4 regions of the Modestobacter sp. SSW1-42 genome follow, and region 3 is predicted to be linked to each of the others. Evidence: riboswitches for the same ligand, from Rfam matches in the RefSeq annotation. Region 3 holds a riboswitch; each other region holds the start of a gene.

Region 1 (7,497 bases), on a different contig from region 3:
CAGCGACCTCATGATCGGCATGCTCGCTGTTCTGGCCGCCGGAACCGCTCTGGGTCTCTACGGGCACCGGTCGCTGCTGTGGCTGGCTGAGCGGCGGGTGGATCCCACGATCCTGCTGGTGGGCTGGTCGCTGTTGTCTGTCGGGCTGGTCGCCTCGACCCTGGCCATGATCGGCCTGCTCGCCCTGCCGATGGACCAGCACGAGGCCAGTGGGCTCATCCAACTGGTGGGGGGCTGCTGGACCGCGGTCACCACGGGCACCGTGCCTGCCTGGCAGCAGACGGTCGCCGGCATCAGCCTGATCATGGCCGCGACCATCGTGGTGCGCCTGGGCAGAGCGGTGCTGAAGCGCGTGCGGTCGGTCCGGCGGCACGCCCCGCATGTACAGCAGCTGCGACTGCTGGCCTCGAGCTCCTCGGCCGGTGAGCCGCTGTGGGTCGCTGACCACCGGGCGATGGCCATGTCCATCAGCGGTCGTCCCGGGGTGATCATCGCCTCGGATGGGCTGCGGGCGCAGTTGCCACCGGAGGCAGTCGCAGCGACGCTGGAGCATGAGCGTGCACACCTACGGGGCCACCACCACGCTTTGGTGACGATCGCTGAGACACTGGCCGCCGCCCTCCCCTGGTGCCCCCTGCTGCGCGCAGCGCCGGCCGCCATTCGGGACCTGGTGGAGCTCGCCGCCGATGCCCACGCAGCGCGGCGGTGCGGGCCCGAGGCCGTTCAGGTCGCGCTGCGCCGGATGACCGGACAGCCGGTCCTCCCCTTCGGGCTGGCCATGGCCTCCCGCCTGACCGAGCTGCGCATCAGCCGGCTGGAAACCACCGACCCGTGGCGCATGAGCCATCTTCTCCGCTGGCCGGGGACCTTGGCGATGGCGACCGGGGCGCTGCTTCTTCCCGCGGCGACCACGTGGCTGGGCTTCAACATCGTGCTGTGCGCGGTCACCTGATCCACTCACTTCCCGCGAGCCCTTCTCTGAACAGCGGCCTCTCCCCCTCAAGACGAACACCCTTACTGCCGTTGCAACTACGACCAGTAGTAGCAATGGGATGTGAGGACGACAGCCGATGTGCACCGGACACCTTCGCCGCGGTGGGTTCAGCAACCTCCCTCGCCAGAGGGCTGCTGACCGGCCGCAACAGCGGTCCGAGCGGAGCGTCGTCTCACCGGCAGGAGTGCGCCCCGGTCGCGGCCGCGCCCTGCAGCGGCCGGTCAGGCTGTGGACGGTGGGGCTCGTTCTGGCCGTGGCCGCGGTCTCCTTCGGTCCCCTGGCCGCCTCGGCTCAGGCCGCACCGAGCAACCCCAGCGACGCGGACCTGAGCGCAGCTCAGTCCAGTCAGGAGCAGGCCGCCGCCGAGGTGGGCCGCCTGGCCGGGCTGCTGTCCGGCGCGGAGAGCGACCTCGAGCGGGTGATGGTCCAGGCCGAGGCGGTCAGCGAGGCCGACCGCATCGCCCAGGGAGAGCTGGAGGCCGCTGAAGAGCAGGCGGTGGTGACCGCGGCCGAGCTGCGGGCCGCGCAGCAGGCGGTGACCCTGGCCCGGGCCGACGTGGCCACCGTGGGGCGGGAGCGGTACATGTCCAGCGGGGACCTCAGCGGCATCGCCGCGCTGCTCAGCGCCACCGGGCCGGACCAGCTGCTGGAGGGAGCCGCCACGCTGCGTCTGCTGGCCGATCAGCGCACCGCCACGCTGGAGAGCCTGCGGATCGCCGAGACCGCCCACGTCGACGCCGACACCCGGGCACGGGCGGCGGTCGCCGATCGAGCCCAGGCCGCCGAGCAGGCTTCGGCTGCCAAGGCGGCGGCCGATGAGCAGGTCGCGGTCTTCCAGGCCGCCGCCGACGCCCTCGCCGCTCAGCGCGCCACCATCGAGACGCAGCTGCAGGAAGCTCAGGTCCGTCTCCTGTCTTTGCAGGGGCAGCGCAACGCCTACCAGGCGTGGCAGCAGCAGCAGGCGCGGGAGAAGGCCGAGGCTGAGGCTCAGGCCGCCGCGGCCGCCAAGGCGGCGGCGCAGGCCGCCGCCACGGCCAGGGCGGCAGCACAGGCCACCTCGCCGTCCAAGCAAGCGGCGCAGACCACGCCCCAGGTCAAGGCGGGCACCCCGGCTGCCAAGCCAGCGGAGCCGGCCGCCGGGCCCAAGCCAGCTCCGGCCCCGGACATCGCCGATGCTCCCGCACCGCGGCCGGTGACCGGCGGCGGCGTGGCCCCGACCGGTGGCCGGTTCACGACGTGCTTCGAGATGCGCTGGGGGGTCATGCACAACGGCGTGGACATCGCCGCCCCGATCGGCACCCCGATCTATGCCGCCGCCGCCGGCCGGGTGGTCCGCGCCGGGGAGGCCAGCGGGTACGGGCTGGCGGTCTACCTGCAGCACGATGACGGGTCAGTGTCGGTCTATGGGCACATCAACGACTACTTCGTGACTGCCGGGCAGCGGGTGTCGGCCGGCACGGTGATCGCCGAGGTGGGCAACAAGGGGCAGTCCACCGGTCCGCATCTGCACTTCCAGGTCAACACCGCTGGTCTGCACACCGGTGCGGTGGACCCCATCTCCTGGCTGGCCGCCCGCGGGGTCTCGATGGGCGGCCGGTGCTGAGCTGGAGCACCCGGTCCGGTCAGGCAGCTGGCGGCCGGCCTGCTGATCAGCTGCCGGGGCCCCCTGCCGCTGGCGGCCCGTGGCCTGGGGTTATCTCCTCGGCCACGGGCCACCTGCGCTGCAAACGCTCACGGCGCGCCGGCGGGGGGTGGGCACGGCGATACGTCAGTACCGATCACCCGGCGGGGCCACCGGTTCAGCTGTCCATGGCCCCGCTGGGTGGTCAGCCGCAGCCACCGCCCATCGACAGGCCGCGGGCGGTGAGCCACGGAACGGGGTTGGTGCGGTTGACGTACAGCCCGCCCTGGTGCACCTCAAAGTGCAGGTGGGCGCCGGTGGACTGGCCCTTGTTGCCGACGGCGGCGATCTGCTGCCCCGCGGTCACCCGCTGGCCGGCGGCGACGGAGTAGCTGTCGATGTGGCCGTAGAGGGTGATCGAGCCATCGGCGTGCTGCAGGTAGACGGCCAACCCGAAGCCCGACGCGGGACCGGCCTGGAGCACCACGCCATCGGCGGGGGCGTAGATGGGGGTGCCGATCGGGGCGGCGATGTCCATGCCGTTGTGCATGGTCCCCGAGCGGGTGCCGTAGCAGGAGGTGACCCGGCCGGTGGTCGGGATGCCGGTGCCGGCGGCGCTCCGCTCGCTTCCACGGGAGGCCGCCTGGTTGCCCCGTTCGGCCGGTGCGGTGGCCCCGCTGGCCGTCCCAGGTGCGGCGGGGATCGAGGCGCTACCGGCCCGCTCGGCAGCTGCTGCGGCCGCGACTGCGGCGCTGCGGTCCTGCTCGGCAGCTGCTGCGGCTGCCGCTTCACGGGCGAGGGTGGCCAGCCGCTCCCGGGCCTGCTGCAGCTGCTGCTCCAGCGCGGCCCTCTCCCCCACGGCGGCGTCGTAGGTCTGCTGCGCGGCCGCGAGCTTGTCGTTGGCGACCCGCTCGGCCTCCGCGGCGGCCTGGGCGGCCGCATCGCGGGCGTCCACCGCGGCCTTGGCCGCCTCGGTCGCTGCCTGCTGCTGGACCTGGACGACCTCGAGCTGCTGGAGCTGCTCGGCCCGGGCCTCCCCGAGGTGGTCTAGGGTGGCGGCCCGATCGAGCACCTCATCGGGGCTGGCCGCGCCGAGGAACGCCGAGGCAGCGCCATAGGCATCCGCGCCCATGTAGCTCCGCCGGCCCAGGGCCGCGACGTCGGCTCGGGCCCGGTCGACGGCCGCGGCGGCAGCGGTCAGCTCCGCGACGCGGGCGTCGGCTTGCTGCCGGGCGGTGACCAGCTCGGCCTGGGCGACCAGGCTCTGGTCGGCGACAGCTTCGGCTTCCACGGTGAGCTGCTGCAGGTTCTCCTCGGCTGCCGCCACGGACTCCTCGACGTCGCGCAGCGCGGCCTCGGCCGCGGCGAGCTCGGGCTGGCTCGCTGCGGCCGGCGCTCCGGGTGCCGCCTGGGCCGCGGGGCCGGTGAGAGCCAGCAATAACGCCGCGCTCACGGACAGGGCTGATGCGAGCGCTGGGGTGCGCCAGCGGGGCCGGCCCGGGTGGGGCCGATGACGGGCAGGGTCGTGCAAGACGTCGTGCGATGTCGCCAACGCGACGGGCTCCGTTCTCCCTCACCGTCTACCGAGTTAGCTGACGGGTTCGGGCCGGAGACAGCCCTACTCGCGGCGGCACGGTGGCCGGTCGAGATTCACCCCAGGGGAACGATGGGTCCCCGGTCCGCCACCGCGAGCGGTGGCAGTTCGACGGGGTCCGGGTGAGGACCTCGGGGCGAGGTCGTGGCTCACTCGGACCGGGCAAGACGATACTACGAAGCTAGATAGTTGTCACAGGTCGGTAACGCCGGCCAACTACTTCGGCCTGCCTCCGCACGACAGACCCGCCCCCATGCTCAGGCGCGCCAGCTCAGAAGATGTCGAGTGCAGGCAGCAGCTGGGCAATGGCCTCGACCATGGCGGTGGCATCGGTCAGCGCCTGGCGGGCTTCATCGACACTGGTGATCTCCGGCCCCGTGGGTCCGGGGTACTCCAACTCGTGGCGGCGACGGCGCAGGTAGCCGAAGTCGGTGAATCCCGGTTCGAACTGCGCGCGCAGTGCGCGTTCGACCACGATGTGGCCACCTTCGTGAGTGGCCCGCAGACCCTGCTGGGCGAGCACAGCAGCCCCGGCCTGACGGGCGGCGTCGTAGGCGATTATGAAGGCGGTACCCGGATCGGTCTCCAGCAACGTGCCGGCCGACGTAAGCAGCTGGCGCGCTCGATCCAAGGTCGCCTGCGCGGCCAGCTGCGCGCCGGGCGCCCGCTGCAGCTCCCGGTCGGCGATGAGCTGCTCGACCTCCGCTGCGCCCTTGGCCCAGCTGGTCATCGCCGTTCACCGATCCCCGTCAGCGGCGGTGCCGCCGCCTCCGAGGATGGGTTGGCGGCGCGCTGGATGACCGTCAAGTAGCTGGAGCGGTGCACCTGGTCGACGAGTGCGTCTTCAGCGGCCCGCCACTGGTCCGGTGTCCGCAGCGCCGGGTTCACCGGGAGCCGCAGACGCGCGGCGGCCCGGTCGGCGGCGGCGTAGACCGCCGCGCGGTGCGGGGTGCCGATGATCAGAACGTCGATATCAGCCGGCGGTGGGCCGTCCTGCCCGGCGTACCGAGCTGCCCAGGACCCGAACAGCAGCACCGAGTCCACCTCAGGCAGCTCGACGAACTCCTCGCCGATCACCTGGGCCGGGCCGAAGGTGAGAGTCAGCAGCTCGGTCAGTGCACGGGCGGCGGGATGACCGGCGTCGGCCTGGTAGAGACGGGTGCGGCCGACACTGCGGCTGACGACCAGGCCAGTGTCGACCAGGCGAGCCATCTCCCGGTGCGCGGTACTCAGCGGAACTCGTGCCGCCTGCGCCAGCTCGCTGAGGGCGTACTGGGCGTCTGGGTGCAGATGCAGCTGAGTCAGCAGCTCCGCCTGTTGCTGCGACCGGAAGATCGGCATCAGCGACGGAGACTTACTTCTCATAAGTGAGAAGATACTTCCATGAATCGGAAGTGGCTAGGGCTGACGCGAGCCCTCGGTAACCAGCCACCCCCGACGGATGCATCCTTTCGCTCCTCCAGGTCGAGGCAGTAGATGAAGACCCCACCGCCGACCAGCCGGCGCCGGGGAGCCGGCACCGGCTGGTACGGGACAGCCCCTCGTGAGAGGCGCGGGGTGGACTGCCAGGCGCGATGCTTCAGGTGCGGCGCATCAGCTTGGGCGGGACGGCTAGGGGTCCTTTCACTGAGTGACGTACTCCGTGTACCAGAGCTCGTAGACATCCCCGTGGTAGGCCTCGATGACGGCCTCCTCGAAGTGGGCCTTCATCGCCTCGCGGTTGGCCTGCACGTCGGTCAGGGTCACGCCGGAGAACTGCGAGATCGCGATGTCCAACGCCTTCGAGCCGTCCGGCTTGCCGCCACCGCCGTGCCCGCCACCGGCGTTCAGGTCATAGGCCGCCGACATCTGCAGCGTGAAGCCCAGCTTCAGGTAGCTGCCGCCGGCCAGGTTGATCGCCACCGGCTCGACGGCGAGCACCACGGTGCCGGCCTCCGGCGCGGGCTCGGCCTCGGCCTCACCGCTCCCGCTGAAGACAAAGAAGTACACCGCGGCACCGATCGCCAGGACGGCGACCAGCCCGATGATGAGCAGCTTCTTCTTGCCGCCCTTGGCGCCGTCCTCGTCCGCCGGCTTGTCGTCCTTCGTGGTCTTGTCCTTGCTCATCCGTGGCCTCCCCTGGAGTCGGAGGCGCCGGGTCCGGCGTCCTCGGTGGTGCTGTCTGTGGCGGTCTCCGGCGCCGCCGGGGTGTTGAGGTCGGTGGTCTGGCCTTCCGCGGGGCTGCGCCGGTGTCTCCACCCGCCTTCAGTCGGGAGCCTTTGCGGGCATCGGTCGCCTGAGACCGCCAGAACGCCGCTGCGATAACCGAGCTGTTGTTGCCCACCGCACCGATTGAAGCGACGCCCCCCGAGTGGCCCCGCTGTTCTTTTTGGATCGGCTGTTGACCGGAGTTCTTGAATCGGGCGGCCCGGGGTTCTCAGCTGCAGGACCGGCGGGGACACCTCTACTGGTCTGCCACCGGGCGTGCGCCTGCTGGCCGGCGGGGCACCTGATGTTTGTCCAGGGCCTTGCGGACCGCGGTCTGGGACCGGTCGACCAGCTCGGCGATCTCGCGCAGCGAGCGTCCATCCCGGTAGGAGGCGACGATGAAGGTCTCCAGCCGAACCTGTAGCAGCGGGTGGGCGGCGTCCCGGGTACCGGCGAACTCCGGCAAGGGCCGCAGCTGCGGCCGCGGCGGGTAGGGCACTCACCGACGCTAGAAGCTGCAGGAGCTCATCACCTCGCTGCGCCCGCACAGCGATCGAGCTTGTCATCCGGTCGGGTCACACCACAGCCTCAGCCGCCGATAACTGTTGCGGTTGCTTCGTTTGCTGCGTTTGATGGGACGTAGCGGGACGGGAGGCCCCTCGTCCGCTGACTGATCAGGAGATCGCCATGACGTCACTGCTGGACCGCCCGGTCATGCCCGATGACGGTGACATCACTGCCGCCGTCGCGGCACTGCCGCACGTCAAGGACTTCCTGGCCACACACCCCGGCCCTGAGGTCGTCCACCTGGTCGTCGACGACGAGCACGGGGACTCCCTCACCGTGCCCCGCTCAGCCGTCGAGCTGCTCGCCCAAGTGCTGGCGCACATGGCCTCCGGTCAGGGTGTGTCGATCGTTCCCTCGCAGGCTGAGCTGACCACCCAGCAGGCCGCGGACATGCTCAACGTGAGCCGCCCGTACCTGATCGGGCTGCTCGAGCGGGGTGACATCGACTTCCGCAAGGTGGGCACCCACAGGCGGATCAAGGCCGCCTCGCTGATGAAGTACATGCGCGCCGACGACCGACGGCGCAGCGCCGCC
Region 2 (7,727 bases), on a different contig from region 3:
CGAGGTGCACCGCTACACGCAGGCCTTCGACCTGATCAGCCGGATGGCGCTGGGCCCGGCGGAGTCGCTGACGATGATCGAGGCCGAGCTGGCTGCGCTGCCCGGCTGACCGGGAATGCCCCGCGGTGTGGGACGGTTCCACCGGCCAGTAGTTGCACTCTCAACCACCAGCGCGAGGAGCACGCCATGCAGTTCGGGGTCTTCACCGTCGGCGACGTCACGCCCGACCCGACCACCGGCCGGGCACCCACCGAGGCCGAGCGCATCAAGGCGATGATCGCCATCGCGCTCAAGGCCGAGGAGGTCGGGCTCGACGTCTTCGCCATGGGCGAGCACCACAACCCGCCGTTCGTGCCCTCCTCCCCCACCACCGCGCTGGGCTACATCGCCGCGCGCACCTCGACCCTGCAGCTGTCGACGGCCACGACGCTGATCACCACCAACGACCCGGTGAAGATCGCCGAGGACTACGCGATGCTGCAGCACGTCTCCGACGGCCGCGTCGACCTGACCCTGGGCCGGGGCAACACCGGCCCGGTCTACCCCTGGTTCGGCAAGGACATCCGCGACGGCATCCCGCTGGCGGTGGAGAACTACCAGCTGCTGCGCCGGCTGTGGCGCGAGGACGTCGTCGACTGGTCGGGGCAGTTCCGCACCCCGCTGCAGGGCTTCACCTCCACCCCGCGCCCGCTGGACGGCGTCCCGCCGTTCGTCTGGCACGGCTCGATCCGCAGCCCGCAGATCGCCGAGCAGGCCGCCTTCTACGGCGACGGCTTCTTCCACAACCACATCTTCTGGCCCAAGGAGCACACCCAGCGGATGGTCGAGTACTACCGCCGCCGGTACGCCCACTACGGCCACGGCGACCCCGACCAGGCGATCGTCGGCCTGGGCGGGCAGGTGTTCATCCGGAAGAACAGCCAGGACGCCGTCCGGGAGTTCCGCCCCTACTTCGACAACGCCCCGGTCTACGGCCACGGCCCGTCGCTGGAGGACTTCAGCTTCCAGACGCCGCTGACCGTCGGCTCGCCCGAGCAGGTGATCGAGCGGACGCTCGGCTTCCGCGACTACGTCGGTGACTACCAGCGCCAGCTGTTCCTCATCGACCACGCCGGCCTGCCGCTGAAGACCGTGCTCGAGCAGCTGGACATCCTCGGCGAGGAGGTCGTGCCGGTGCTGCGGCGGGAGTTCGCCGCCCTCAAGCCCACCCACGTGCCCGACGCCCCGACCCACGCCTCGCTGGTGGCCGCCGCCGGCGGCGCGCACGACACCACCGTGCACGCCCTGGACGACGTCACCGGCCGGACCGTGGAAGGGGCGCAGGCCTGATGGGCACCCGCACCCTGGCCGTGCTGAGCGCCGGCCTGAGCGTCCCGTCGTCCACCCGGCTGCTGGCCGACCGGCTGACGACGGCGACCGTGGCGGCGCTGCGGGCGCGCGGCGAGGGCGCGACGGTCGAGGTCGTGGAGCTGCGTGCACACGCCCACGACCTCGCCGACGCCCTCGTCACCGGCTTCCCCAACGCCGAGCTCCGGACGGCGGTCGACACGGTGGTGGGCGCCGACGGGCTCATCGCGGTCACCCCGGTCTTCTCCGCCAGCTACAGCGGCCTGTTCAAGACGTTCTTCGACGTCCTGGACAACGAGGCGCTGACCGGCAAGCCGGTGCTGATGGGGGCGACCGCCGGCAGCCCGCGGCACTCGCTGGTGCTCGAGCACGCCGTCCGCCCGCTGTTCTCTTACCTGCGGGCGGTCACCGTGCCGACCGCGGTGTTCGCCGCCGCTGACGACTGGGCCGGCGGCGGGGTCGACCAGACGCTGGCGGCCCGCATCGAGCGGGCCGCCGGCGAGCTGGCCGGGCTGGTCGCCGGGCAGCCGGTGACCAGCCGACCGGCCGACCCGTTCGCCGACCCGACGACGTCGTTCGAGGACCTGCTCAGGGGGCAGTGACCCCCACGGGGGCGGTGGCCGGACCGTCGGCCGCCGCCTCCAGCTCGGCGACGACGATGCGGCGCATGCCCAGCATCGCCTGCATCGCCCGGTGGGCCCGCTCGGGGTCGCGGTCGCCCAGCAGCTCGGGCAGCCGCACCGGCACGACCTGCCACCAGAACCCGTAACGGTCCCGGAGCCAGCCGCACATGCTCTCCTCGCCGCCCTCGGACAGCGCGTCCCAGTAGTGGTCGACCTCCTCCTGGTCGGCGCAGGAGATCGAGAGGCTGACCGCCCACGAGGCGACCTGCCCCGGACCGCCGTTGAGCCCCTGGTAGGGCTGACCGTCGAGCGTCCACTCCACGACGAGCGCCGAGCCGTCGGGGTTGCGGCGCACCGAGCTGACGGCCGAGTTCGGGAAGACCGACGTGTAGAACGCGGCGGCCTGCTCGGCCTGGCCGTCGAACCACAGGCAGGGTGTCTGGACGGGCATGGGAGGTCCTCTCCTCGTGGGTGTGCAGAGGAGACCACCCGCGGACGCCGAACTCATCGGCGTCCGCGCCCGGCGCTCAGCCGACCTTGATCGCCGAGACGTCGAACTCGATCTGCACGCGGTCGCTGACCAGCACGCCGCCGGTCTCGAGGACCGCGTTCCAGGTCAACTGCCAGTCGCTGCGCTTGATCGCCAGCGCACCCTCGAAGCCCACCCGGGTGTTGCCGAACGGGTCCTGCGCCGAGCCGGTGAGGGTGAAGTCGACGGACACCGACCGGGTGACGTCCTTGATGGTCAGGTCGCCGGTCACGCGGTAGACCTCGTCGTCGACCTGCTCGACGTCGGTGGAGGCGAAGCGCATCTCGGGGTAGCGCTCGACGTCGAGGAAGTCCGGCGAGCGCAGGTGCGCGTCCCGGTCGGGCGTGCCGGTGTCGATGCTGGCGGTGGCGATGCGCAGGTCGACGCTGCTGGCCATCGGGTGCGCCGTGTCGAGGTGGGCGGTGCCGGAGAACTCGGTGAACGCACCGCGGACGGTGGTCACCATCGCGTGCCGGGCCCGGACGCCGATCCGGGTGTGCGCGACGTCGACCGTGTAGTCGCCGGTGACGTCGGCGAGGGCACTGGTGGCGGCGTCGAAGTCCGTCACCGATCCCTCGGGTGCACGGTGCTTGCCCACGTTGCGCGCTCCTGGAGTCGGTGGGTGGAACGCGTCGATCGTGCACGACGGGTCCGACACCGGGAAGAGGGGGCCCGCTCCCGGTCCGGTCAGTACCAGCCGGTGGACTTCGAGTGGGACCAGGCGCCGCACGGCGAGCCGTAGCGCGAGTCGATGTAGATCAGCCCGGCGTCGATCTGGCGGTACCCGTCGGAGGTCTTGGCGATCCCGGTGCCCTTCCAGGTCGAGTCGAGGAACTGCGGGATCCCGTAGGCGGTGCTGCTCGGGTTCTGGGCGTTCGGGTTCCAGCCGCTCTCCTTGCCCCAGAGGTTCTCGAGGCAGGAGAACTCGCTGCTGCTGCCGCCGAGCTGGGCCCGGGCGTAGTCCTGGAAGGAGCCGGCCCGGCCCGAGGAGCTGCCGGCCGGGGCCTCGGCGGCAGCGGGCTCCGGGGCGGGCGCGGCAGTCGGCGCGCTCTTCTTCGTCGTCGCCGTCTTCGCGGCCGCCGCGGCCTGGGCGGCGGCGGCCTCCTCGGCGGCCTCCGCCTCCGCCGCGGCCTCCGCCTCCGCGGCGGCCTGGGCCTCGGCGGCCAGACGCGCCTCCTCGGCGATCCGGGCCTCCTCCGCGGCCTTGGCCTCGGCGGCGAGCCGGGCCTCCTCGGCGGCCTTGGCGTCGAGCACGGCCTGGTCGGCGGCGGCCTGCGCCTGGGCGGCGGCGGCCTGCTCGGCCTCGCGCTGGCTGCGGTTGCCGGCCAGCTCCCCGAGGCGCTCGCCGATCCGGCCCTGGGACAGCGTCACGTCGGCCTGGGAGGAGCTGAGGCCGAGCTGCGCGGCGACGCTCACCGGCTGGGCGGCAGCGTCCGCGAGGGCGTCCTCCTGGCCGACGGTCAGCACGTTGACCATGATCGCGCCGGCTGCGGCGACGGCGAGGTACAGCGCGGGACGGCGGAGCCCACCGGGGGGCAGCCGACGGCCGGTGCGCGGCGTGGCCACAGGGCTCGCCAGGACGGCGGTGGCCGGGGCGTCGGCGGCCGCGACGTCGAGGACGTCGGTGGCCGGGGACTGCTGGTGCGAGGCGCGCGCGATGGAGCGACGGGACATCGAGGGGGTGGACTCCGTGGTCTTCCGCGGCCGCCTACCGGGTTAGCTGACGGATTCGGGCGGGAAGGCGCCCTACGCGCACCGGGCGGGAGGCCCGGAGCGAGATTCACCCCAGTGCTGCGGTGGGTCCCCGGATCGCTGCTGGCAGCGACTCGGCGGCATCCGGTGCGGGCTCCCCGGGTGGGGACCTGACGTCCGACCGGACTCGGCCACGGTAGAGCCCGTGACGTGGTCGTGACAATCCCCGGATCGCGATTTGTGAGGATCTGCCACGTTTGACCAGGTGGGGAACGGGTCAGTCGGCGGTCTGTGACGGACGGCTCAGGGCAGCCGCCACACCGTCGTCCGGCGGACCTCACCACCGTCGGCGTCCGGGACGTCGTAGGCGGCCTGCTCCAGCAGCCCCTCCTTCGGCACGTAGGCACGGCCCGGGTCGCCGATGAACACGGCGGCGCCGCGCAGCCAGGCGGTGCCCAGGAAGGGCAGCACCCGGGCGGTCATGTCCCGGTCGTAGCAGACGTCACCGGCCAGGACGACGTCGACGTCCGGCGGGTCCTCGCCCAGCACGTCGCCGACGACCTCGACCCCGGTGACCCCGTTGAGCTCGGAGTTCAGCGCGATCGCCGCGTGCGAGTACGGGTCGATGTCACTGGCCACGACGCTGCCCGCCCCGGCCAGCAGCGCCGCCACGGCGACCAGCCCGCTGCCGGCGCCCAGGTCGAGCACCCGGCGGCCGGCCACCAGCTCCGGGTGGTCGAGCACGTGCCGGGCCAGCGCCTGCCCGCCGGGCCAGGCGGCGGCCCAGAACGGCGGGTCCTGACCGGCGCCCCCGCCCTCGGTCTCCATCGCCTCCCACAGCGCGACGACGTCGTCGGCGACGTGCAGCTGCACCTCGGGCACCAGGGTGGGCCGGGCGGGCGTCGTGTGCGCCCGCAGGAAGGACGGCGGGACCGCCCGCTGCTCCGGCACCGGGTTCAGCCCTCGCCGCCGTCGCGGACGACGGTGACCGCGCACGGGGCGTGCCGGGTGACCTGGTCGCTGACCGAGCCCAGCAGCAGCCCGGCGAAGCCCCCGCGCCCGCGCGCGCCGACGACCAGCAGGTCCGCGCCCCGGGCGGCCTCGATCAGGGCCTGCGCCGGGGCGGCGTGCACCACGTGGCAGGTGACGCCGGCGGCCCGCTCGGCGCCGAGCACGGCGACGACGTCGGCCTCCAGGTCGGCCTGGACGGCGGCCTCGTAGTCGGCCAGCGGCGGGACGTAGCCGGGCTCCCAGCTGGCCGGCTGTGGCGCGGTGACGATCCGCCAGGCCCGCACGACGTGCAGCGGCCAGGACGCGCGCTCGGCGAGAGCGGCGGCCCAGACCAGCGCGTCGCGCGCGTGGTCGGAGTCGTCGTGCCCGACCACGACCCCGCCGGTGACGGCCGCCTCGGTGGCCACGGTGTCGGTCTCGGTGCCGGTCAGCTCGGCGGCCGCCTCGTCCCGCTCGGCCTCGAGTGCTGCGTCCGCCCGGGTGTTGCCTGCCTGGTCGCTCACGACGTCCTCCTGTGCCGGTCCACCTGCCCGGCCGCGGCCGGGCGCCAGGACGCCCTGGCCTGCACAGCCTGTCCTACCGCACCGGCGGCCGTGCTCCCAGGTGCCGGTGGACGGTTCGAAGATCACCTCGGATCGCGCACGGGGCCGCGGTGCTCTTGACTGGACGACGACCGGCGGCAGCCCCTGCCGCCCGCACCGAGGAGGAGGACGAGGTCCGTGGAGCACTTCACCATCGCCACCGTCGCCGAGCAGAGCGCCGACTTCCGCCGGGTCCTCTGGACCGGCGAGCACACCCAGCTCGTGATCATGACCATCCCCGTCGGTGGTGAGATCGGCGAGGAGGTCCACGAGGTGGACCAGATCCTCACGTTCGTCAGCGGCACCGGGACGGCGAAGGTCGGCGGCCAGGAGAAGAAGGTGGCCCAGGGCGACCTGGTCGTCGTCCCGGCCGGCAAGAAGCACAACTTCCTCAACACCGGGGTCAACCCGCTGGTGCTCTACACGGTCTACGGCCCGCCGGAGCACGCCGACAAGGCCGTGCACAAGACGAAGGAGGAGGCCGACGCGCTCGAGGAGGCCGGCAAGGACGAACCGCCGACCGAGGGCTGACGCCGGCGCCTGGGGCAGAGGGGGCAGGCTGGTCGGGTGACCGCACAGCCCGGCGTCTTCGCTCTCGGCACCCCCGAGCACTGCTACCTCGAGCTCGACCTCGAGCCCGGCCGCACCGCGGAGGACCTGGTCCGCGGGGTGGCCGGGCTCACCGGCCCGCTGTCGACGACCGGCGGCGTCAACGTCGTCGTCGGGTTCCGGCCCGAGCTGTGGGCCGAGGTCGCCCCCGACGACGCCCCGGCCGATGCCGCCGGCTTCACCGAGGACCTGGTCGGCCCCGGGCGGTTCCGGATGCCGGCCACCCAGCACGACGCCTGGGTGTGGGTCGCCGGGGGCAACCGGACCGCGGTGTTCGACAACGCCCGCGCCGTGCTGGCCGAGCTGGCCGGCGTCGCGCACGTGGCCGCGGAGGTGACCGGCTGGCTGTACCAGCACGACCGCGACCTCACCGGGTTCATCGACGGCACCGAGAACCCGTCGCTACTGACCGCCGCCGACGTCGCGACCGTCCCGGCGGGCGAGCCCGGCGCCGGGGCCAGCGTCGTGCTGTACCAGCTCTGGCGGCACGACACCGCGACCTGGGAGTCGATCGGGGTCTACGGCCAGGAGATGAACCTGGGCCGCACCAAGGCCGACAGCGTGGAGCTGCCCGCGGACGTGATGCTGCCCAGCGCGCACGTCGCCCGCACCACCGTCGAGGTGGACGGCGAGGAGCGGCAGATCTTCCGGCGCAACGTCGCCTACGGCGGCGTCACCGACCACGGGACGGCGTTCGTCGGCTTTGCCCGGGACCGCTGGCGGCTGCACGAGATGCTCCGCCGGATGGCCGGGGTGACCGACGGCATCCGGGACGGGCTCACCCACTACCTCACCCCGCTCACCGGGGCGTACTACACCTGCCCGTCGATCGACGCGCTCGCCCGCCTCGCCCCACCCGACGAGGACTGAGCCCGCCGGTGACCGAGGCCCGGCCCGAGCCGGAGGGCGGCGACCCGGCGTGCTGGCTGGACCGGGTGTGCCCCGCGTGCGGCCGGCTCACCGAACGGACGGCCGACGGGCGCTGCGCGTCCTGCGGGGAGCCCTGGGACTGACCGGCCATGTTCGGGACGGCGTCGTCGGGTAGGAGTGCGGCAGCCGAGCACCGGCGTCCGCACCTCCCGAGGAGTGCAGCCCATGGCCAACCCCACCGTCGCCCGCCAGCTCGTCGAGATGCTCCGGGACGCCGGCGTCGAGCGCATCTACGGCGTCGTCGGCGACAGCCTCAACCCGGTCGTCGACGCCGTCCGCCACACCGAGGGCATCGAGTGGGTGCACGTCAGCAACGAGGAGGGCGGCGCCTTCGCGGCCGCCGCCGAGGCGCAGGTGACCGGCCGGCTCGCCGTCTGCGCCGGGTCCTGCGGGCCGGGCAACACC
Region 3 (7,727 bases):
TTCCGGCCCACGCTGCTGGTCGGCACGCTGCAGAGCACGCTCACCGTGCTCATCGGGTCGAACGGGCCGATGACCGCGCTGGGCATCACCGACCCGCGCACCTGGTCGACCACCGACTGGGTCAGCGACGTCGTCCCGCACGCGGCCTACGGCGTCGTCACGCACGCCACCCTCGCCGCCTTCGACCGCGACTAGTCCGGTCATGGAGTCCCAGAGGTGCGTTTCCGGCGCGCTGGGACTCCATGAGCGGCCAGACCGACGGCGTGGACGAGATCACGACCGAGGCCGAGGTCGTCTGCGGCAACCGCCCGCTGCTCGCGCTGGTCGTCGAGCTCGAGTCGGTGTTCCACCACTGCGCCAAGGCCTTCATGCGGTCCCAGCTGTGGGCCCCCGCGACCTGGGACGCCGGCGACGTGCCGACCCGGCCGCAGATCGCCCAGCGGCAGGAGCGCCCCGACGCCTCGCTGGAGATGCTGGAGCGCTCCCACGGCGAGAGCTACCGGCGGGGGCCTCTACCCCGCCGGCTGACCGTCCAGCGCGGCGGTGACCGCCGCCTCGACGTGCAACCGGGTGGTGGGGAAGACCGGGACCGGGCTGTCGGCCTCGCCGATGAGCAGCTCGATCTCGGTGCAGCCCAGCACCACGCCGTGCGCACCGGCGTCGACGAGCCGCCGGACGACCCCGCGGTAGGCCTCCCGCGACTCCTCCCGGACGACGCCGAGACACAGCTCGTCGTAGATGACCCGGTGCACCAGGGCCCGGTCCTCGGCCGGCGGGACGAGCACCCGCAACCCGTGCCCGGCCAGCCGGTCGCGGTAGAAGTCCTGCTCCATCGTGAACGCGGTGCCCAGCAGCCCGACCGTGTCGAGGCCCGCTGCGGTCACCGCCTCCGCGGTGGCGTCGGCCAGGTGCAGCAGCGGGATGCCGACGGCGGCCTGCACCTGGTCGGCGACCTTGTGCATGGTGTTCGTGCAGATCAGCAGGAGCTCCGCGCCGGCGGACTCCAGTCCGCGCGCCGCCCCGGCGAGCAGGTCGCCGGCCTGCGCCCACTCCCCGGCGACCTGCAGCCGCTCGACCTCGGCGAAGTCCAGCGAGGCGAGGACGCACCGGGCCGAGTGCAGGCCGCCGAGCCGTTCCCGCACCAGCTCGTTGACCAGCCGGTAGTACTGGGCGCTGGACTCCCAGCTCATCCCGCCGAGCATCCCGATCACCTGCATCGGCACCGTCATGGGGCCATCACAGCGGCTGCCAGCCCCGCTCGTCCACCCCTCCCGGTACCGGCGCCTCGGGGTCGTAGGGGGTGCGGGTGAAGACGAAAGTGGCCAGGTCGAGGTGGTCGGGGGCGATCCGGAGCGTCTCGCCGGCGTAGTAGCCGTCCAGGCCGACCCAGGTGCCGTCGGGGCGCGGGGCGAACCGGCTCGCCCGCCCGGCCCGTCCGGGCAGCGGCCCCAGGTGCAGCAGCCCGCCGGCCTGCGCGCGCAGCACGTGCGGCGCCGGCCCCCAGAACCAGACGCCGAGCAGGTCCAGCGGCACCGCCGGCTCCGACGGCGTCCAGGCGTCGACCACGCGGGGCTCGGCGGCGCGCAGGTCGGCCAGCAGCCCGGGCACCAGCGGGTCGAGCCCGCTGGTGGTGTTGGCCAGCGTCACCGCGCCGGCCTGCTCGAGCCGGTCGACGAACACCCCGGCCAGGAACCCGGGCATCGACCCGCCGTGCCCGACCAGGACGTGCCCGTCGACCCGCAGCACCTGCAGGCCCAGCCCGTAGGCCGACCAGCCGGCGGCCGAGGAGTCGACGCCCGCGGGCACCGTCATCTCCTCCAGCGTCGCCGCCGACAGCACGTCGCCGGTGTCGCCGATCAGGAAGGCGCCCAACCGGGCGAGGTCGGCCAGCGTCGCCCACAGCTGCCCGGCCGCGGCCATCACCCCGGCGTCGTGCTCGGGCTCGGGCAGGACCACGTCGGCCCACGGGTGCACCGCGGACCCCGCCGCCGCGCGGCCGCTGGGCCGGGGCGTGGTGCGGGTCATGCCCAGGGGGAGCAGCACCTCGTCCCGGACGACGTCCTCCCACGGGCGCCGCCGGTGCCGGGCGACGAGCTCACCGAGCAGGCCGTAGCCGAGGTTGGAGTAGTGGAACCGCCGGGCGGCACCCAGCACGACGTCGTCCGCGCCCAGCCGGAGGTCCTCCAGCGGACCGCCGGGGACCCGCTCCCACCAGCCGCCGGGGCTCTCGGACCCGGCCCCGGTCAGGTGCGACAGCAGCTGGCCCACGGTGCGCTCGCCGAGCGGGGTGCCGGGGAGGTGCTGCTCGAGCCGGTCGTCGAGGCCCAGCCGCCCCTCGTCACGCAGCCGCATGACCACCAGCGCGGTGACCGTCTTGCTGATCGAGCCGAGCCGGTACTGCACGTCGTCGTGCGGCTCGGCGACGTCGCCGCGCCCGGTCGACCAGGCCAGCCCGCCGTCCCGGACGACGCCGGCCACCAGGCTGGGCGCCCGGCCCTCGCGCTGCACCCGGGCGGTGCGGGCCAGCAGGGCACGGGCGGTGGACGGGAGCACCGGTTCGACCATGCCCGGAGGCTAGCCAGCCGGGGTGGGTGCGGTCTCCCCCACGGGCAGCCGGCCGGTGCGCTGCGCCCACCGCTCGAACCAGACCGTGCACAGCGGCGGGATCGAGGCCAGCAGCGCCAGGAACGCCGTGCCCGGCGACCAGCGCAGCACCCGCCAGGCCAGCAGGGTGACCGCGACGTAGACCACGAAGACCGCGCCGTGCACCGGGCCGGCCAGCTGGACGCCCACCTCGGAGGTCCGGAGCACCCACTTGACGAACATCCCGGCCAGCAGGAGCACCCAGGTCACGGCCTCGGCGACCGCGACGACGCGGAAGGCGCGGGCGACGGTGCGCGGATCGGTCAGTACGGCGGGCACGGAGCTCCTCGGGTCGTGCGGTCGGTGGCGCTCATCCTGCCCGGGCTCCCTGTGTGCCCGGACCGGCCCACCCCGGACGCACCGGTGCCCCGGACGCCGTGTGGCGGCCGGGGCACCGGGGTCGTGCGATCTGCGTCAGCCGACGCGGCGCATGGCGGTGATGGCGCCCACCGCGTCGATGGGGGCGACCTTCACCACGTCACCGCTCGTCGGGGCGTGCACCATCTGCCCGTTCCCGATGTAGATGCCGATGTGGTAGACGGGGCTGCCGAAGGCGATCAGGTCGCCGGGCTGCAGGTCGCCGCGGGAGACCGCGCGGCCGACCGTCGCCTGCTGGCTGCTGCTGCGCGGGAGGCTGACCCCGGCGGCGGCGTAGGCGTACTTCACCAGGCCGGAGCAGTCGAAGGAGCCGGGACCGTTCCCGCCCCACACGTAGGGCTTGCCGCGCTGGGCCATCGCGGTGGCGACGGCAGCCTGGCCGGAACCACTGCCGCCGCCGGCGGGCGCCGCAGCCGCGACCGGGGCGGGCGCCGCGGCAGGGGCGGAGGCAGCGGCCGGCACCGGGGCCGGGGCCGGCTCGGTGGCGGACCGGGTGGCACGGGAGGCAGCCGGGGTCCGGCGCTCGGCCGGTGCGCTCGAGGCGCTGGAGCTGGCTGCGGCGGCCTGCTCGGCGGCAGCGGCCTCGGCGGCGGCCTGCTGCGCGCGGGCGGCCGCGGCGGCTGCTGCGGCCTGCTCCTCGGCGAGCCGGCGGGCCCGCTCCTGCTCCTCGGCGGTCAGCCGCTCGAAGTCGGCCTGGTAGGCGGCGATCTGCGCCTCGAGGTCGGCCTGCTGGCGGGCGACCTGCTCGACCTGCGCCTGGGCGGCGGCGGCGGCCTGGTCGGCGGTGGCCTTGGCCTGGGCGGCCGTCTGGGTCGCCTGCTCGGCTGCCCCCAGGACCTCGTTGTTGTGGTCGGCGATGGTGTCCAGCGTGCCGACGCGGTCGATCATCTCGTCGGCGGAGGTGCTGGTCAGCATGGCCTGCAGGGTGTCCAGCCGGTCACCGGTGTAGGCGCTGCGGGCCACCTCGGTGACCTTCTCGCGCGCGGTGCCCACGGCTGCGTCGGCGTCGACGACGGCGGCGGCTGCCTGTGCGGCGGCCTGCTGCTGCGCCGTCAGTGCGTCGGTGGCGGCGTGGAACTGCTCGGTGACGACCTCGAGGTCGTTGCCACGGGCGGCGATGAGGGCCGCGGCCTCCTGCGAGTTCGCCGGCGTTTCGGGAGCGGCCGACGCGGGAAGGGAGGTGAGGGAGACGACGCCGGCGGCGGCCAGCGAGATCAGGACGGCGGTCGTGGACCGACGGCGCGCAGAGTTGAGCGAACTCGCCATGTGAGGCGGGTGTTTCCTTTCTTCCACTCGCCGCCTACCGAGTTAGCTGACGGGTTCGGGCGGGAAGACGCCCGGCACCACGCGGCCCGTACGGGTCGCGAGGAGCTTCACCCCAGTGCTGCGGTGGGTCCCCGGTCCACTGGCCCGCCGTGCTGCACGGGCCGCTGTGGTTCGGCGGCGGTCCAGGCGGTCGCTCCCCGGGAGGGGGCTGAGGTGCCCGTCCGGACCGTCGCCCACCGTAAGCGTGTGACCGGGAGATGACAAACGGTCGGGCGCAATTTGTGCAGAAACTCCTGGCGTGTGCCAGGACACGCTCACCAAGCGTGACAGGCTCGCCGGATGCGCGGCCTGGGACGGCGGGAGTTCTGTCTCGTGCTGCTCCGCCGGATGGCAGATCTGCGGCCTGACCTGGTCATCGACGCCCTGCCGCGGCTGTCCGCGGACCGTGCCGAGGCCCGCGAGGCGCACCGCCGCTGGCAGTCGCTGCAGCACTCGGCGAACGGGCCGCACGGCGTGTCGCGGTACGCCGCCGTCCTCGGTCCGCCCGAGGAGTGTGAGGAGCGCCGCTCCGGCGACGCGGTCCTCGACGTCCGCCGGTGGCCGCTGCCGCTGTGGCCGCACCTGCGCTGGGAGGTGGTCACCGTCCGCGGCGGCCCGGTCCTGGACGGGCAACTGGTGCGCGCACCCGGCTCCCCGGTGCCGCCCGCGGCGCCCGGGGACCTGCGGGTGTGGGCGCACGTGGTCGGTGACGTGGCCGGACTGCCCGGCGCGCAGGTCGTCGACCCCCGCGTGCCCACCCGCTGGGAGGTGCACCTGCCCGGAGCGCGGGCGCAGTTCGTCTGGGGGCTGCTGCAGCAGGTGCAGCCCGGACCGCCATGATCGGGGACGTGCCGAGCCTCTCCCCCGCCGCCTGGGACGACCCGGTCGTGCAGCAGCTGACCACCGCCCAGCAGGACGAGCGGCGGGCCCGCTACGACGGCAAGGGCGAGCCCGGCGTCCCGCCCTCGGCCGACGACGTCGCCGTCGTCCTCGTCGCCCGCGACGACGACGGGACGCCGCTGGGCTGCGGGGCGCTGCGGGCGCTGGAGCCCGGCGCCGCCGAGGTCAAGCGGATGTACGTCGTCCCGGCGGCCCGGGGGCGCGGGGTGTCCCGGCTGGTCCTGGCCGGGCTGGAGGCCGAGGCGCTGGCCCGCGGCTGGACCACGCTGCGCCTGGAGACCGGGCCCCGGCAGCCGGAGGCCATCGGGCTGTACACGGCGGCCGGCTACACCCCGGTCGGCGCCTTCGGCCACTACCTCGGCGAGGACGCCGCGGGATCGCTCTTCTTCGCCCGGTCGCTGACCTGACCGACCCCGCCCGGGCGCGACCGGGCCGGACCTGGTCACATGGGCGCGTGCAGGTGGCGAGAGAGGCACGCGGCCTGCTGGCCACCATGCGCGACCGGCTGCGCGGCCGCGACACCGCGCTGATCGCCGCCGGGCTCACCTTCTACGCCGGGATCGCCGTCGTCCCGGCGCTGGTGCTGTCCCTGGGCCTGACCAGCTGGGTGGCCGGTGCCGACCAGGTGCGCACCCTCACCGGGCGGCTGGCGTCGGTGCTGCCGGCCGAGCTGGGCGCCCCCGCCGCGGTCGCCCGGCTGGCCGAGGCGGGCACCGGGCTCAGCGTGGTCGGGGCGCTGCTGACCCTGCTGCCGATCTCGCTCTACGGCGAGGGGGTGCGCCGGGCGCTGCTCCGCTTCAGCCCGGCGCACGACCGGTTCACCGCCTGGCGCGGCCGGCTGGCGTCGCTGCCGCTGCTGGTGCTGGCGCCGCTGCTGCTCTACCCGTTGCTGCTGGTGGGGCGGCTGCTGGCCCGGTTGGCCGAGACCCCCGGCTTCGCGGCCGGGCTGGGTGGCTTCGCGGCCGGCTACTACTCCGTGCTGTTCGCCCTCACCCTGCCGCTGATCTGGGTGTTCCGGGTCGTCGCGGCCGGCCGGCTGCGGTGGCGGGCGGTGGTGGTCGGCGCGCTGTTCACCGCGGGCTCGCTCTCAGGGTTCCTGCAGGGGTTCGTGCTGTTCCTGGCCCTGCCGCTGGACCTCGGCGCCCCCTTCGGCGGGCTCACCGTCGTCGGCGGGGTGGTCGCCGTCGGCTTCTGGCTGTTCATGCTGCAGTTCGTGCTGATCGCCGGGTGGCTGTTCACCGAGGCGGTCGACGAGCGGCTGCGCCGGGGGGCGCCCGCGCTCAGTCGCTGACCGGGTGCTCCTCGATCAGCCGGTCGCGCTGCTCGGCGACGTCGTAGGTGGGCTCGGGCAGCCGCGGGTCGAGCTCGGTGAGCGTCTCCAGCAGCAGCCGGCCCACCGCCCAGTTGCGGTACCACTTGCGGTCGGCCGGGACGACGTACCAGGGCGCGGTGTCGGTGCCGGTGCGCTCCAGCGCCGTCTCGTACGCGCGCTGGTAGTCCGGCCACAGGGCGCGGTCGTCGAGGTCGGAGGGGTCGAACTTCCAGCGCTTGGCCGAGTCGTCGAGCCGGGCGAGCAGCCGCTGCTTCTGCTCCCACGCCGAGATGTGCAGCAGCACCTTCACCAGGGTCACGCCGTCGTCGGCCAGCTGCTGCTCGAACCGCACGATCTCGCGGTACCGGCGCTCGATGACCGGCATCGGCGCCAGCTCCCGCACCCGGCCGGCCAGCACGTCCTCGTAGTGCGAGCGGTCGAACACGCCGAGCTTGCCGGGCCCGGGGACGGCGCGCCGCACCCGCCACAGGAACCCGTGCCGCAGCTCCTCGGGAGTCGGCCGGCCGAAGCCGGTGACCGACACGCCCTGCGGCTGCACGGCGCCGACGACGTGCCGGACGACACCGCCCTTGCCGCTGGTGTCCATGCCCTGGAGCACGAGCAGCACCCGCCGCCGCCCGCCGGTGACCCCCTCGGCGTAGAGCCGCTCCTGCAGCTCGGCCAGCCGGCGGCCCTCGGCCGCGGCCACCTCGCGGGTGTGCTCCTTGTCCCCGGGGACCAGCGGGGTCGAGCGCGGGTCGACCCCGCGCAGCCGGACCGGGGCAGCGGGGGCACGCAGCGTCTCGCGCAGGGAGGGGGCCATGCACGGAGCCTAGGGACGCCGCTCCGGCGGAGCGTGCACGGACGGGAGCAGGGCGGCGGCGACCAGGTTGAGCACCACCACGCCGCCGAGCAGGCCTGCCCAGCCCGGAGCGCCCTGCAGGCCGAGCAGCACCGCGGCGCCGCCGAGCACGAGCAGCTGCACGGCCAGCCGGCGGCCCGTCGACGTCCGGCCGGCCCGGGGTGCGGCGAACCGGGCCCACAGCACCGCCGCCACCACGGGCAGCGCGACCGCCGGCGCGACACCGGGGAGACCTCCACCGCCCAGCCGGTGCCCGGCCCGCGCGAGCACCGCGAGGGCGACCAGCTCCAGGACGAACGCCAGCGCGGCGTCGGCCCACGCCAGCCC
Region 4 (7,727 bases), on a different contig from region 3:
CCCGGTCCAGGACATCGCCTGGCTGACGCCGGCCGGTGAGCTGATGAGCGACGAGGACTGGGACGCCGGCTACGCCAAGTCGATGGCCATGTACCTCAACGGCCACGGCATCCGCGAGACCGACGAGCGCGGCGAGGACCTGGTGGACGACTGCTTCTACCTGGCCTTCAACGCCCACCACGAGGCGATCGAGTTCACGCTGCCCAGCGACGACTACGCCGAGGGCTGGACGGTCGTCGTCGACACCGCCGAGCTGGGCGAGGTCGAGCCGGTGACCGTGAAGGCCGGCGAGACCCTGACCATCGCCCCGCGCGCCACCGTCGTCCTGCAGGCCGCGCCGTGACCGGGCCGGCCACCGACGCGAACCGACGGCGGGAGGTGCCCGCGGGCACCTACCGGCTCCAGGTGACCGCCGACTTCACCCTCGACGACGCCGCGGCGGTGGCCGGCTACCTGGCCGACCTGGGCGTCACCCACGCGTACTCCTCGCCGCTGCTGCGCTCGGCGGCGGGGAGCACGCACGGGTACGACACCACCGACCACGCGCACATCGACGAGCCGCGCGGCGGGCGGGCCGGCTTCGACCGGCTCGTGGCCCAGCTGCACGAGCACGGCCTCGGCCTGGTGCTGGACCTGGTGCCCAACCACATGGGCGTGGCCGACGCGCACGAGTCCGGCTGGTGGTGGGACGTGCTCCAGCACGGCCGCGACAGCGCGCACGCCGACGCCTTCGACATCGACTGGGACTTCGGCGGCGGCAGGATCCGCATCCCGACCCTGGGCAGCGCGGACGACGTCTCCGAGCTGCAGCTCGTCGACGGGGAGCTGCGCTACTACGACAACCGCTTCCCGATCGCCCCGGGGACCGGCGAGGGCACCCCGCAGGAGGTGCACGACCGCCAGCACTACGAGCTCGTCGACTGGCGGCGCGCCGACGACCAGCTGAACTACCGCCGGTTCTTCGCGATCAACACCCTCGCCGGCCTGCGTGTGGAGGACCCGGAGGTCTTCCGGGCCACCCACGCGCTGATCGTCGAGCTGGTCGAGAACGGCTCGGTCGACGCGCTGCGGATCGACCACCCCGACGGTCTGGCCGACCCGAAGGGCTACCTGGACCGGCTGGCCGAGGCCACCGGTGACCGGTGGACCGTCGTGGAGAAGATCCTCGAGCCGGGCGAGGAGATGCCCGGCTCCTGGAAGACCGCCGGGACGACGGGCTACGACGCCCTGTCCGAGGTCGACGAGGTGCTCGTCGACCCGGCCGGCGAGGCGGCGTTCACCGCGCTGGACACCGAGCTGGCCGGCGGGCCCGTCGACTACGCCCAGCTGGTGCACGACTGCAAGCGCGAGGTCACCGACGGCATGCTCGGCTCGGAGGTGGCCCGGCTGCAGCGCATCGTCGGCGACCTGCCGGGCGTGCCGGCCGACCAGGTGACCGAGGGCCTGGCCGAGCTGCTGGCGAGCTTCCCGGTCTACCGCAGCTACCTGCCCGACGGCCGCGCCCACCTCGACGAGACGGTGGCCGCGGTCAAGGAGCGGCGACCGGAGCTGGCCGCCGCCGTCGACGCCCTGCACCCCCTGCTGGGCAGCGCCGGCACCGAGCTGGCCACCCGGTTCGAGCAGACCTCGGGCCCGGTCATGGCCAAGGGCGTCGAGGACAGCGCCTACTACCGGTGGGCGCGGTTCGTCGCGCTCAACGAGGTCGGCGGCGACCCGGCGCAGTTCGGGACGACGGTCGCTGCGTTCCACGAGGCGCAGCAGCGCCGCGCGGAGCGCCGTCCGGCGTCCATGACGACGCTGTCGACGCACGACACGAAGCGCAGCGAGGACGTCCGCAGCCGGCTGGCGGTGCTGGCCGAGCTCCCGGACGAGTGGGCCGCGCTGGTCCGGGGCCTCATCGCCCGGCACCCGCTGGCCGACGCCTCCCTCGCGCACCTGGTGTGGCAGAACCTGGTGGGCGCGTGGCCGCTGTCCCGCGAGCGGGCGCACGCCTACGTGGAGAAGGCCGCCCGCGAGGCCGGCACCTCCACCACCTGGACCAACCCGGTGCAGGAGTTCGAGGACCAGCTGCACGCCCTGGTCGACGCCGCCTTCGACGACGCCACCACGAACGCCGAGATCACCGCGTTCGTGCAGCGGATCGCCCCGCTGGGGTACAGCAACTCGCTCGCGCAGAAGCTCCTGCAGCTGACCATCGCCGGGGTGCCCGACGTCTACCAGGGCACCGAGCTGTGGGACTTCTCGCTGGTCGACCCGGACAACCGCCGTCCGGTCGACTACGACCTGCGGCGCGACCTGCTCGCGCGGCTCGACGGCGGGTGGGTGCCGGAGGTCGACGAGACCGGTGCCGCGAAGCTGCTGGTGGTCTCCCGCGCGTTGCGGCACCGCCGCGACCACCCGGAGGCCTTCGCCGGGTACACCCCGCTGACGGCCACCGGCGCGGCCGCCGACCACGTGGTCGCGTTCGACCGCGGTGACGTCGTGACCGTGGCCACCCGGCTGCCGGCCCGGCTGGCGACCACCGGCTGGGGCGACACGACGCTCGCGCTGTCCACCGGGGCGTGGCGGGACCTGCTCACCGGCACCCGGGTCGTCTCCGACGCCTCGGGCATCCCGCTCGGCGAGCTGCTCTCCGCGCTGCCGGTGGCGCTGCTCGTCCGCGACTGACGCGAGGTCCCGCGGCCTCCCGGCCACAGGGCATCACCGGCCCCCTCGACGACACGTCGAGGGGGCCGGTGCGCGTCGGGGGCACCCACCCGTTCGCGGCACCACCGGTCGTGCGCGCTGACGCGGACACCCGCAACAGATGGTGCCCGGGCCCTTGGCGGAGCCCGGTCCCCGCCACATGTCGAGGAGTCGATTTGTCGACCGTCTGTAACGGAACGGTCTCGGAGCGCACGCGATACTGCGCATGTCGCCACATTCTCGGCGCGACGCGCCGTCGATCTGCGACACGCCGCTCGCCAGTTGGCAGTTGTCCACCTACCGTCGTCCTCGCGTTCGGGCCTTCCTGGCCGAGCGCGGCACCGGACCGCTCAGCCCCGTCCGCCGGTGACCTCAACCAGACCCTTCCGGACGGGGGCGGGGGACCCACATCCGACGCGCCGCCCACCCAGCGCCGCGCGTCTACGGGGTGAAGCCGCAGATCTGCGGCCGGGCACCGATCGCCCGAACCCGACAGCTCACCTCGCAGGCGGTGATCGGAGGAACACGCATGTCCAAGCACTCTCAGTCCCGTCCGGCCCTCGTCCGTCGTGCCCTGCGCGGCGGCGTGGTCACCGTCGGGGCCGCCGCTCTCGGTCTCGGTGCCTCGGTCGGCATCGGCACCGCGACGGCATCCGCCGCCGAGCACGACTGGAGCGGCGTCGCCCAGTGCGAGTCGGGCGGCAACTGGAGCATCAACAGCGGCAACGGCTACTACGGCGGCCTGCAGTTCTCCCAGAGCACCTGGGCCGGCTACGGCGGCACTGCCTACGCGCCGCGCGCCGACCAGGCCTCCGCCGCCGAGCAGATCGCCGTGGCCGAGAAGGTCCTCGTCGGCCAGGGCGTCGGCGCATGGCCGACCTGCGGCAAGCGCCTGACCGGCGGCACCACCGCCGTGGCCGAGCAGAAGGCCGCCCCCGCCCCCAAGGCCGAGGCGCCCAAGGCCGCCCCGAAGGCCCAGGCCGCCCCCAAGGCGCAGGCTGCCCCCAAGGCCCAGGCCGCGACCCCGAAGGCCGCCCCCAAGGCGTCCGCGGAGCGCAAGAACGCCGCCGCCACCCGTTCCACCCGCCAGGCGCCGGCCGCTGGCAACTACACGGTCAAGCCGGGCGACACCCTCGGCAAGATCGCGGCCGCCAACGGCACCTCCTGGCAGTCGCTGTACGCGAAGAACCGCGGCATCGTCAGCAACCCGAACATGATCCACGTCGGTCAGCTGCTCGCCGTCTGACCCACCTGCCGGGCCTGCCCCGGACCCGCACGGCACGAACGGCCGGGCACCCCAGCGTGGGGGTGCCCGGCCGTTCGCCGTCCCGGGCACCCGGTGACGAGGGCGACGGTTCGACCGCGTGTGGGCGGGCATGATCCAGCCGCTCTCCCACTCCCCCGCACCACCGCTCCGGAGGTCCTCCATGCCCCAGCCCGTCGAGTTCTCCGTCTGGGCCCCGCTGCCCCAGCGGGTGCGCCTCCAGCTCGACGGGCAGGTGCACGACATGGAGCGGGACGACGCCGGCTGGTGGCGGGTGACCGCGCCGGCCGAGCCCGAGTCCGACTACGGCTTCCTGCTCGACGACACCGAGCCGGCGCGCCCCGACCCCCGGTCCCGCCGCCAGCCCGACGGCGTCCACGGCCTGTCCCGCCGGTACGACCCGTCGTCCTACAGCTGGGGCGACCGCGCCTGGACCGGCCGCCCGCTCGCCGGCGGCGTCGTCTACGAGCTGCACGTGGGCACCTTCACCCGCGAGGGGACGTTCGACGCCGCCGTCCGCAACCTCGACCACCTGGTCGACCTGGGTGTCGACTTCGTCGAGCTGCTGCCGGTCAACGGCTTCAACGGCACCCACAACTGGGGCTACGACGGGGTCGCCTGGTACGCGGTGCAGGAGAGCTACGGCGGCCCGGCGGGCTACCAGCGACTGGTCGACGCCTGCCACCAGCGCGGCATCGGCGTCATCCAGGACGTCGTCTACAACCACCTCGGGCCCTCGGGCAACTACCTGCCGGAGTTCTTCCCCATCTTCGCCGCGGGTGCGAACAGCTGGGGCAACGCGATCAACCTGGACGGCCCCGACTCCGACGAGGTCCGCCGCTACATCATCGACAACGCGCTGATGTGGCTGCGCGACATGCACGTCGACGGGCTGCGGCTCGACGCCGTCCACGCGCTGGTCGACGAGCGGGCCACCCACGTGCTCGAGGAGATGGCCCAGGAGGTCGAGAAGCTCTCCGTCGCCGAGGGCCGCCCGCTGACGCTGATCGCCGAGAGCGACCTCAACGACCCCTCGCTCGTCACGCCCCGCGTGGCCGGCGGCAAGGGCCTGGACGCGCAGTGGAGCGACGACTTCCACCACTCGCTGCACACCCAGCTGACCGGCGAGGCGCAGGGCTACTACGCCGACTTCGCCGCCGGCGGCCTCGGCGGGCTGGCGAAGGTGCTCACCGGCGCCTTCTTCCACGCCGGCGACTGGTCCAGCTTCCGCCGGCGGCACCACGGCCGCCCGGTCGACACGAACGCGCTGCCGGGCTGGAAGTTCCTGGGCTACCTGCAGGACCACGACCAGATCGGCAACCGCGCGGTCGGTGACCGGATCTCGGCCTCCCTCTCCCCCGGCCTGCTCGGTGTCGGCGCGACGCTGGTGCTCACCAGCCCGTTCACCCCGATGCTGTTCATGGGCGAGGAGTGGGGCGCCTCGACGCCGTGGCAGTTCTTCACCAGCCACCCCGAGCCCGAGCTGGGCAAGGCCACCGCGGAGGGCCGGATCGGCGAGTTCGCCGAGCACGGCTGGGACGCCGACGTCGTGCCCGACCCGCAGGACCCGGAGACCTTCACCCGGTCCAAGCTGGACTGGTCCGAGCTCACCGAGGAGCCGCACGCGCACGTGCTCGCCGTGCACAAGGCGCTGATCGCGCTGCGCCGGGCGCACCCCGACCTGGTCGACCCCGACCTCACCGCCGTCGCGGTCAGCTGGGACGACGCCGACCGCTGGCTGGTCGTCCGCCGCGGCTCGCTGCGGGTGGTGGCCAACCTGTCCGACTCCCCGCGCGAGATCGACCTGGACGTCGACGCCGACGAGGTGCTGTTCGCCAGCGGCGAGATGCCCACCCTCGACGGCGGCGTGGTGACCCTCCCGGCGGAGAGCGCCGCGGTGCTGTCCACCCGCCGCTGACCCGTGCAGCGGCTGCTGCCCGACCCCGGCCCGCTCGGCACCGAGGCCGAGCTGGCCGGGGCGTACCGGCTCGTGGCGGGCCGGCACCTGCGGGTGAACTTCGTCGCCGCGCTCGACGGCGCCGTCCGCGTCGACGGGCGCAGCGGCGGGCTAGGCTCCCCCGGTGACCGCCGGGTGTTCCGGACGCTCCGCGCGCTGACCGACGCCGTGCTGGTCGGCGCGGGCACCGCGGCCGCCGAGGGCTACCGGCCGGTGCTGCCGGACTCCGCGGTCGGCCGGCTGCGCGCCGCGCTCGGGCGGCCCCCGGTGGCGCCGGTCGCGATCGTGTCCCGGCGCGCGTCCCTGGCACCGGACGACCAGCTCGTCACCGACGCGGTCACCCCGACCCTGCTGGTGACCTGCGCGGCCGCCGACCCCGACCGGCTCGCGGCCCTGGCCGCCGCCGGCGTCGTGGTCCTGGTCTGCGGCGACGACGACGTCGACCTGCCGTCCGCGCTCGACGCCCTGGCCGACCGCGGCCACGAGCAGCTGCTCTGCGAGGGCGGTCCGGCGTTGTTCGCCGCGGCGCTGGACGCCGGTGTGGTCGACGAGCTCGACCTGTCGATCGCCCCGCTGCTGGTCGGCGGCGGCGCCGGGCTGGTGCCCACGGCGCTGCCGGTCCCGGTGGGTGCCCGGCTGGTGCAGGTGCTGACCGAGGACGACGTCCTCTTCACCCGGTACGCGCTGCGCTGACCCCCTCGCGCCTGACCGTCGGGTCAGTCGCGCAGTCGACCACCGGTCCAGCAGTCCGGGGTCACGGGCGGAGTTGTCCGGGCCGTGGGTCGCGCGTCGGGGCGGGGGAGGACGTGACTGCCCGAGCGACCGCGGCGTCGGGTTCCGGCTCGACTGTTGGACGTCGGACCGCGGACGCCGGACGCCTGCAGGACGTCCCGGAACTGTCGTACCCCGAACGTACGTTCGACCCATGACGTCGACCGCCTACCCGCCCCGCCCCCGCGGGCCGGTGGTCGAGGACTGGTCGGAGCTGCCTGACCGGTCGGTGTGGCCACACGAGTGGCTGGCCGATGAGTTGCAGGCCTTGCAGCGGCGGCGGGCCGTGGACGCCGCGGAGGAGGCCGAGCTGATCCTGGGCCTGGCCGCGCAACGCCCGGCGACCGCCGATCCCGACGGCCCGGGGGCGCGGCGGCCGGGTTGGACGGCCGATGGTGAGCCGGGGATCAGTGAGTTCTTCCTGGCCGATCTGTCGGTGATCCTCAACCTCGGGCGCGGCACCGCCGCGCACCGGCTGAAGCGGGCGCTGACCTGGCGGCACAAGCTCCCGCGCACCCTCGCCGCGCTCAAGGCCGGGTTGATCGACGAACGGCGCGCCGACGCGCTGGCCGACGTGCTCGCCCACACCTGCGCCGACGTCGCCGGGCAGGTGGAGGCTGCGCTGCTGTCCGAGGCCCGGGACCTGTCGGTGTACCGGCTGCGTGACCGGGCCGGTGCGCTGATGCTGCAGCTGGACTCCGCCGCCGCCGAAGAGCGCCGCCAGGAGGCCGAGCGCACCGCCGACGTGCACCTCCACCCCTCCGGTGTGGAAGGTCGGGCGACGCTGGCGGTGGACCTGCCCACCGACGAGGCCGCCGAGTGCCTGGACCTGATCGACCAGCTGGCCCGCATGCTCAAAGCCGACGGCGACCCGCGGCCGATCGGGGTACTGCGCGCGCACGTGCACTCGATGCTCATCCGCCGCCCCGCCGACAACGGCCTGCCGCTGGTCGCCGCGGACCTGCGGATCACCGCCAGCCTGGACTCCCTCACCGGCGCCAGCAGCGCCCCCGGTGAGGTCAACGGCCTGCCGATCACCGCCGCCCACCT

What was found. A riboswitch is a leader RNA that binds a small molecule or an ion and turns the genes downstream of it on or off. The one in region 3 is predicted to bind cyclic di-AMP.
Region 1: it holds a riboswitch for cyclic di-AMP, as region 3 does, so the genes downstream of both, ACGBYP_RS21135 (M23 family metallopeptidase) here and ACGBYP_RS09380 (C40 family peptidase) in region 3, are expected to answer to the same signal.
Region 2: it holds a riboswitch for cyclic di-AMP, as region 3 does, so the genes downstream of both, ACGBYP_RS13475 (transglycosylase SLT domain-containing protein) here and ACGBYP_RS09380 (C40 family peptidase) in region 3, are expected to answer to the same signal.
Region 4: it holds a riboswitch for cyclic di-AMP, as region 3 does, so the genes downstream of both, ACGBYP_RS14220 (transglycosylase family protein) here and ACGBYP_RS09380 (C40 family peptidase) in region 3, are expected to answer to the same signal.

The regions. Positions count from the first base shown of each region.
Region 1 covers NZ_JBISCA010000007.1:64,024-71,520, reverse strand. Annotated here, with positions in the region: gene ACGBYP_RS21150 (BlaI/MecI/CopY family transcriptional regulator) at 1-14, shown strand, start outside; gene ACGBYP_RS21145 (M56 family metallopeptidase) at 11-952, shown strand; gene ACGBYP_RS21140 (peptidoglycan DD-metalloendopeptidase family protein) at 1,230-2,597, shown strand; gene ACGBYP_RS21135 (M23 family metallopeptidase) at 2,821-4,068, opposite strand; cyclic di-AMP (ydaO/yuaA leader) riboswitch at 4,179-4,333, opposite strand; gene ACGBYP_RS21130 (hypothetical protein) at 4,481-4,939, opposite strand; gene ACGBYP_RS21125 (winged helix-turn-helix domain-containing protein) at 4,936-5,550, opposite strand; gene fliL (flagellar basal body-associated protein FliL) at 5,833-6,315, opposite strand; gene ACGBYP_RS21115 (helix-turn-helix domain containing protein) at 6,653-6,895, opposite strand; gene ACGBYP_RS21110 (helix-turn-helix domain-containing protein) at 7,084-7,497, shown strand, end outside.
Region 2 covers NZ_JBISCA010000003.1:654,145-661,871, forward strand. Annotated here, with positions in the region: gene ACGBYP_RS13450 (helix-turn-helix domain-containing protein) at 1-109, shown strand, start outside; gene ACGBYP_RS13455 (LLM class flavin-dependent oxidoreductase) at 187-1,329, shown strand; gene ACGBYP_RS13460 (FMN reductase) at 1,329-1,949, shown strand; gene ACGBYP_RS13465 (VOC family protein) at 1,936-2,421, opposite strand; gene ACGBYP_RS13470 (YceI family protein) at 2,498-3,097, opposite strand; gene ACGBYP_RS13475 (transglycosylase SLT domain-containing protein) at 3,187-4,173, opposite strand; cyclic di-AMP (ydaO/yuaA leader) riboswitch at 4,190-4,341, opposite strand; gene ACGBYP_RS13480 (class I SAM-dependent methyltransferase) at 4,495-5,142, opposite strand; gene ACGBYP_RS13485 (universal stress protein) at 5,148-5,705, opposite strand; gene ACGBYP_RS13490 (cupin domain-containing protein) at 5,922-6,314, shown strand; gene ACGBYP_RS13495 (Dyp-type peroxidase) at 6,351-7,262, shown strand; gene ACGBYP_RS13500 (pyruvate dehydrogenase) at 7,488-7,727, shown strand, end outside.
Region 3 covers NZ_JBISCA010000002.1:834,125-841,851, forward strand. Annotated here, with positions in the region: gene ACGBYP_RS09360 (hypothetical protein) at 1-195, shown strand, start outside; gene ACGBYP_RS09365 (aspartate/glutamate racemase family protein) at 513-1,229, opposite strand; gene ACGBYP_RS09370 (serine hydrolase domain-containing protein) at 1,237-2,565, opposite strand; gene ACGBYP_RS09375 (DUF3817 domain-containing protein) at 2,575-2,922, opposite strand; gene ACGBYP_RS09380 (C40 family peptidase) at 3,058-4,287, opposite strand; cyclic di-AMP (ydaO/yuaA leader) riboswitch at 4,304-4,474, opposite strand; gene ACGBYP_RS09385 (hypothetical protein) at 4,627-5,166, shown strand; gene ACGBYP_RS09390 (GNAT family N-acetyltransferase) at 5,175-5,633, shown strand; gene ACGBYP_RS09395 (YhjD/YihY/BrkB family envelope integrity protein) at 5,681-6,517, shown strand; gene ACGBYP_RS09400 (PPK2 family polyphosphate kinase) at 6,507-7,361, opposite strand; gene ACGBYP_RS09405 (YrdB family protein) at 7,371-7,727, opposite strand, start outside.
Region 4 covers NZ_JBISCA010000003.1:815,496-823,222, forward strand. Annotated here, with positions in the region: gene glgX (glycogen debranching protein GlgX) at 1-343, shown strand, start outside; gene treY (malto-oligosyltrehalose synthase) at 340-2,667, shown strand; cyclic di-AMP (ydaO/yuaA leader) riboswitch at 3,050-3,211, shown strand; gene ACGBYP_RS14220 (transglycosylase family protein) at 3,215-3,931, shown strand; gene treZ (malto-oligosyltrehalose trehalohydrolase) at 4,113-5,867, shown strand; gene ACGBYP_RS14230 (dihydrofolate reductase family protein) at 5,871-6,599, shown strand; gene ACGBYP_RS14235 (DUF222 domain-containing protein) at 6,832-7,727, shown strand, end outside.